Haladaptatus sp. R4: one gene and its partner. The protein of the gene in region 1 binds, or shares a complex with, the protein of each later gene. Links are inferred from orthologs where the notes say so. Each region holds a gene or a part of one and is shown on either strand. Other genes may lie near its edges. The genes, in order: rpmD and A4G99_RS13625.

Evidence for each region.
Region 2: rpmD (region 1) and A4G99_RS13625 share a complex: the UniProt entries of both Methanocaldococcus jannaschii proteins name them as parts of the 50S ribosomal subunit. The link is inferred for Haladaptatus sp. R4 from one-to-one orthologs.

Annotation. Positions count from the first base shown.
Region 1 is NZ_LWHG01000011.1:927,303-930,471, forward strand. The notes cover bases 1-2,922. They hold rpmD (50S ribosomal protein L30), read right to left. Parts: upstream 1,733-2,922; coding sequence 1,268-1,732; downstream 1-1,267. Other genes in these bases: secY (preprotein translocase subunit SecY), read right to left, coding at 1-527; A4G99_RS08380 (uL15m family ribosomal protein), read right to left, coding at 777-1,265; A4G99_RS08390 (30S ribosomal protein S5), read right to left, coding at 1,732-2,373; A4G99_RS08395 (50S ribosomal protein L18), read right to left, coding at 2,375-2,922. In the rest of the region: more of A4G99_RS08395, read right to left, coding at 2,923-2,929; A4G99_RS08400 (50S ribosomal protein L19e), read right to left, coding at 2,932-3,169.
Region 2 is NZ_LWHG01000021.1:801,276-804,461, forward strand. Bases 131-3,069 are described here. They hold A4G99_RS13625 (50S ribosomal protein L37ae), read right to left. Parts: upstream 1,770-3,069; coding sequence 1,491-1,769; downstream 131-1,490. Other genes in these bases: A4G99_RS13605 (NAD(P)-dependent oxidoreductase), read left to right, coding at 131-612; A4G99_RS13610 (hypothetical protein), read right to left, coding at 635-961; A4G99_RS13615 (KEOPS complex subunit Pcc1), read right to left, coding at 1,106-1,351; A4G99_RS13620 (DNA-directed RNA polymerase subunit P), read right to left, coding at 1,357-1,491; A4G99_RS25970 (hypothetical protein), read right to left, coding at 1,813-1,968. Also shown: more of A4G99_RS13605, read left to right, coding at 1-130; more of A4G99_RS27320, read right to left, coding at 3,070-3,186. UniProt on the Methanocaldococcus jannaschii protein: Binds to the 23S rRNA.

The DNA of each region.
Region 1 (3,169 bases):
TTGCTGACGATCTCGTCCATGAACAGGATGAGGATCGCGCCGACGAAGATCTGGGCGAAGATGAGCCACTGGACGCCGAAGTCGCCGATGCCGAGGCTGGCAGCGACCTGGTCGTTCACCGGTAGGAACCCGCCGATGAACACCATCGGCAGCCCTTCGAGACAGACCATCACGACGACCAGCAGCTTTTGTAGGCCCTGATAGAGCACTTGGTCGCGTGGGTCGTCAGTGTCCAGTCCCAACAGGTCCGCACCGCCGAGCAACTGGAGGACGATGCTCGCGGTGACGATCGGTCCGATACCGAGGTGCAGGACAGTTCCTTGTCCACCGCCGAGGATCGAACGGAAGTTACCGAAGATATCGGCACCTTGGTCTGCCCCGTACAGGAAGACGTTTGTCAGGAAGAAATACAGCAGTAACACTCCCCCCGTCCACATCAGCTTGCGCTTGAAGGGTATGTGTCCCTCCGGGCGCTGGACGGATGGCATTCGTGTGAGGACTGGTTCAGCAGTCTCTTTCCAACCCATGTTCAACATCAATTCGCACCTCCCTACATGTATCTCCTTCGACTCGCATCACAGACAAAAATAGATAGTATAATGTAGCGAGGGGGCCACAGAATACGGTCTCGGGCGGTTTAGGGTAATCCGAGAAACGGCCACAAAGTTTTAAGCTCGAAGCCGCACTTCATTCCTGGTTCGGAGAATCGCAATTATATTCCGATCAGCGTTACTACTCGATAGGGAACTGCATCAAAAAACGGTCAACGAACGGAGTTATTCCGCGTCGTCTTCGTCTTCGCTTTCGCCGAACTCCTCTTCCTGGGCCCGGTCGCTCAGGACGGCGTCGCCGTCCGCTTCCTCGATGAGTTCGACCGCGGATGCCGAGAAGGCGTCCGCAGTGATGTCGAGGCTGTTGCGAACCTGACCGCTGCCGAGCACCTTGACGGCGTCAGCGTCCCAGCCGTCGTCGACGACATCGCGTGCGTCGAGCTGGTAGCCGTCGTCGGTCTCCTCGGCGACTCCCTCGGCCGCGTACAGCGCGGCGTCTTCGTCGAGTTTCTGCACGGAAACGGTGAGCACCGTTTCCTTCGAGTCTTCGGGTCGGGAGAACCCGTGCTTTCCGAGCGGTTCGTAGTTGTGGAACTCGTGTTTTGCGCGACCGGCGCGTCCGCGACCACCACGGTGTCCGGCACCGCGGCGGTTCTTGTGGGTTCCGCCCCCGTGCGTCCGCGAGCCACGCTGGCGTCGTTTCTTGCTCGTCATGGTTATCGCATCGCCTTGAGGAGCGTGCTGATTTCCTCTGTCGTGTGTTTGCCGAGCTGGCCTCCTTCCTTCGTCGGATGCTTGATACCCTCGTGTCCACCACGCGGTGGGTGAAGGCGGAGGACGGGCGTCAGGCCCTGCTCACGGAGCGTCGTCTCGTCGTCGAGGAGCGCGCTCGTGAGGTCGGCAACGTCGTCGTAGTCGGTGTTCTCTGCGATCCACTCGTCGTCGACCTCGTCGCTGCCTTCGAGCGGCTGTGCTCGCTTGGCGAGAACCGTCTCCAGGACCTCCTGGTCGGGTTCCCCGTGGGCGACGAAGTCGTTGACCTTCGTGATCATGCCGCGGTAGGTCTCCGATTCCGGAACCAGTGCGCAGTGATTGACCTTGTGGATGTTGAGCATCGACAGGGTGTCACGAATGTCCTGGTTCATGTTGACCTCACCGCGAACTTGGACGACTGCTTCCATCAGTCAGCCACCTCCGGTTCCTCGTCGGGACGGGCGCGTGGCCCACGCGCTTGGGAGGCGTTCTCCAGCGCGTTGTAGGTCGCCTTGGCGAGGTTGAGCGTCGTTCGCGTGTTGCCGTGGCTCTTCGTCCAGGCGTTCTCGACACCCGCGAGTTCGAGGATTTTGCGAACGGTGTCGGTCGCTGCGAGACCCAATCCGGCCGGTGCCGGGATGAGTTCGACCTCGACACTGCCCGCCTTCCCCTTCGTTCGGTGGGTGAGCGAGTGCGGTCGGTCGCTTCGGTCTTCCCACGACCCTGCGCCGCGGGGAACGTCGATGATGTTCAGCTTTGCGATCTCGATAGCCTTCTGGATGGCACCACCGACCTGATCGTCTCGACCTTCCGCGTAGCCGACGAAGCCGTCGCGGTTGCCGATAGCACAGACGCAGCGGAACTTCACCCGCCGACCGGAGTCGGTCATGCGCTGGACCATGTTGATGTCCAGCACTTCGTCTTCGAGACCGGGAAGGAGCTGATCGACGAGCTCCGGCTCCTTGAGCGGAAGGCCGGAGTTCAGCGCCTCCTCCATCGTCTCGATGTCGCCATCGGCGACCTTTCGGCCGAGACGAGTCTGGGGTTGCCAGCCGTTTCTGTTACTCATATTATTCGTCCTCCTGGAGGTTCGAGAGCACTTCGTCGAAGTGCTCGGGTAGTTCTGTGGCGTCGAAATCCCCGCTGTACAGCGGGTCGTCCAGCTGTTCAGCGTACTCGGCGATGTGCTCGCCGCGGTTACGCGACCAGTCAGCCATCACGCTTTCGTTGTGGGGGATGTCGAGACCAGCGTCGATTGCACCTTCCTGTACTGCGAACGCCTTACTGCCGGGCGTCGCCGTGTTGAGACCGATGTCGAGCACTGCCTCATCGTAATCAGTGTCGAGTGCGCGTTTGCCGAGCAGGTATCCAGTGAGGTACGCGCTGGGGATGTTGCCCGTGGGGGCCTCCCAGCCGTACTCCGCCAGATCGCCGGAGTAAGCACTCGCAACTGTGTTGTCGCCGTCGGGACCCATCGTGACCAGCTGTGCCCTGACATGCTGGTTGCTCTTCCGAGCGACCAGACGTGGCTTACCCGATTTCAGCAGGCGCAACCTTTGATGGTAGTCAGTCCGGACCTCACGGCGGCGGCGCATCGGCACCTTGTATCGTGGTCCAGTTGCCATTGTTAGTAGTTGTTCTCTATGTAGTTCAGCAGGTATTGCACGCTACGGAACTCCCCGCCTTTGGCCTTGTCGTACAGAGCGCGGTACTGCGTCTGCGTGATTTCGCCGTCGGCACGGAGTTCGCGGAGCTTACGTCGCTGTGCGCGGATACGGTTCGTCCAATCTTCTTTCGAGTTCTTGCGACCACCCTTCTTCCCCTTGCGGGTTCCGGGCCCGGTTCGGTGTCCGTAGGCGCGCTTC
Region 2 (3,186 bases), on another replicon or contig:
GGCGGTCGATTCGACGAGGACTCGCCGCCGCATCCCGACCGGGTCACGCGCTCCGCGCTCGAAGCGGAGCGCGTCGTTCGCCGAGGTGGAGAGGAGTACGGATTCGAGGTCGGAATCCTTCGCTGTGGTTGGTTCTACTCGGCCGACTCGGCGCACACTCGACAGATGGGGGAAGGACTGCTGAACGGGGAGTTCCCGATTCTCGGCGGCGGACTCCTCGGTAGACGGGACGCGACGCTCTCGATACTCCACGTCGAAGACGCGGCGCGGGCGTTCGCCACGGCGGCCGAATCGAACGAGAGCGGTCTCTGGCACGTTACAGACGACGAACCGGTGACGGTCGCCACGCTGTTCACCGCGTTCGCAGAACGACTCGGCGCCCCGACGCCGCGACGGATACCGGGCTGGCTTGCGCGTCCGCTCGTTGGGAAGAACTCGGTCGAGTTGCTGACGACATCGATGCCGACCACCAACGATCGATTCCGGGAGACGTTCGACTGGAAACCACGGTATCGAAGCTATCGGGAAGGCCTCGACGAGGTAGTCGAAACGTGGGACGAAGACGGAACGCTCACGCGAACGCCGGAAGATAGCGTATGGAGCGAAAACTGAAACGGGGTTCTCGAACCGTCGTCTACTCGCCCTCGAACAGGACGAGTTCGTCGTCGTCGTTATCGTCGTCCAAACAGAGCGGTACCGGCGGCCCCCAGAGATACCGGTGCTGACCGCCACACGCGGGACAGTCGTAGGTTGCAACTCCCTCTCCCTCCGGAACGTTCGAATCCCAGTCGTCGGGGTCGGTGTGCTCCGTGGCGATCGGCGTCATCGTCTCGGGACATCGGATCTCGATGCGGTGGCCTCGTTTGAAATCCGTTCCACCCGTGCTATCCTTTTTACTCCCGAATGGGTTGAGTCGGTCGAACACGACTATCGCCCCCCGGCAGGGGTGGTTCGACGCCACGATACGCACTTCGTTCCCGGACTACTTCGGAACACGGTGCTATCGTAAGGAACCCGATGAATACAAATGCGTCGATACGGCAAAAAACATATCCGAAAAAGCTAGACTGACAGTCAACTGATCAGACGGTCGAATTTTACCCGTTCAGTCGGCGGTTCCGGCGACCGTTTCGGCGACCCCGATCAGCGTCTGCCACGTGTTCAGGGCCGCGCGGAGGGCGACGAGGTCCGCCGCTTCGACGGTAACCAGCATCGTCTTCCCGTCCCGTTCGACGGTCGTCCGCGAGCGCTCGTCGTCGATCTCGCCGATCTCCTGCTCGACGCTTCGGAACACCGTGACGGCACGCTCCTCGGAGTCGTAATCGAATTCGAGAAACGCGTCGTGAGACACGGGCGTTACCGGACGTGAACTTCCTTGACGTCGCGGCTCCGTTCCTTCAGCAGAACGCGGTGGCCACAGTACGGACAGCGGACGCCGCCGTACTCGTCCAGTTCGACATCCCGCTTGCAGCGCGAACACTTGTAGCTCATTATTCGTCGTCAGCCAATGCGGCGCGGATGGAGCGCTTGACGGTCTGTCCGGCGGGCGTCTGCGGGCGGTAGGTACCACCGGCGAACGTGTAGCCGCACCGACCGCACTCCCAGATGCCCGTTCCCTGTCGGTCCACGGTGTCGCTTCCGCAGTCCGGGCAGGTGTGGTTCTCGTTCATGTCCGCTTCGATTTCGGAGATGCGCTTGCGCGCGACGCGACCGTATCGCGCTCCGAACCGACCGGCACTGCCGGTTCGTGATTTAGAGTCTTCGGCCATAGTACCGAGAAATAACCCGAGAGGACAGATAAACCCTTTGAGTTCAGACCGGCGGTCGAGCCAACGCGTACCCGACGACCAACAGCGCCCCGAGCAGACCGAGGATGGCCATCGGGAACGACGTGAACTGCCCGGCCACGTATCCACCGCCCGATAGCGTCGGAATCGCCGTGAGTATCGCGTCGTAGCGTGAGGCCATGTAATTACATATAATTACGCAGGCCCAAAAGGGCTGGGGCTGCGTCAGAAACGGGTGTAGTTGAATGTAATCGGGAGATTCGACTACAAAAGTTACGGCTGCACGCTGGCGAAGAGTCGCTGATCGTTTCGCCGTGACAGCAAGTACAGACGTCGATGAGACCGCAACGCAACCGCGCACAGCACCACGCGCCGGTTAGACAAGGTTGTGCGAGACCAACCGACGGACGCGTCGAACGAAAACCGAAATCCGGTTCGTGGGCTACTGAAATCCGCTCTCCCGTAGCGCCTCGTTCAGATCCTCCCGAATCCGCTCGCCGAGTTCGCGGTCCATCGCGGTGGTGACGACGCGGTTTTCCTGCACGCTGGAGCCGTCGCGGAGGAGGATACGGACGTTGCCGTTCTCGTCGGCGCGGGTCGCCTTGGCGCGGACGCCGGAGTCCGAACTCGACCCCCCGGCGCTGATGGGACCGGGGATGACCTTCTTGACGTGCGGGTGGCAAGCGACTTCCCGAATCACCCGCATGCCGTCGTGGTTGCCGATGAGCGTGGTGTGTGAGCCGCCGAGTTTCTCGCTCGGGTCGAGGTCCACGACTTCGAGCGAGCGCTCCCCTCGGCGGCGAGCACCTCCTCGACCGGGTCCTCGTCCCCGACGCGATAGAAGTCGTGGTGGAGTTTCGCCCGAATCGCCCGAATCACGTCGCGGTTGCCCGCCGCGTACACCTCCTCGGGGTGTTTTCGGCGGACTTCGTCGGCGATGCGCCCCGCGAAGTTGCGAAGTTCGACGACCTCGTTTTCACCGTCCTCCGGCGTGGTCCGGACGCCGGTCTTCCCCACGACGGTTTCGTCCCGGAGCATCGTGAGTTCGGCGTGGTCGCGGGCGACGGTGAGGACGACGGAGTCGGCGTTCTGCGTCCGGCAGACCAGGCAGTAGTCGCCCGGTCGTTCGAGCGAGGACGCACACTGCCGACAGTTCATGCGCGTTCATTGCCAATCGCGGCGTTTAACGTCGGCGTTTCGGAATCGAGGTCGGTGAGAGAAAGATAAATATCGGATAGAAGACAACTTCGAGAGGAAACTGAATCTACATTTCTATCGGCGCGCCGCCGAAGACGACGAAGCTGACGACCCAGTAGGCGACGTACAGGCCGAGCAGGACGTACCCCTGCCACGGCCGGAGACGACCGGTGTGGATGAAGTACGCCGCGAGCACGGTCCC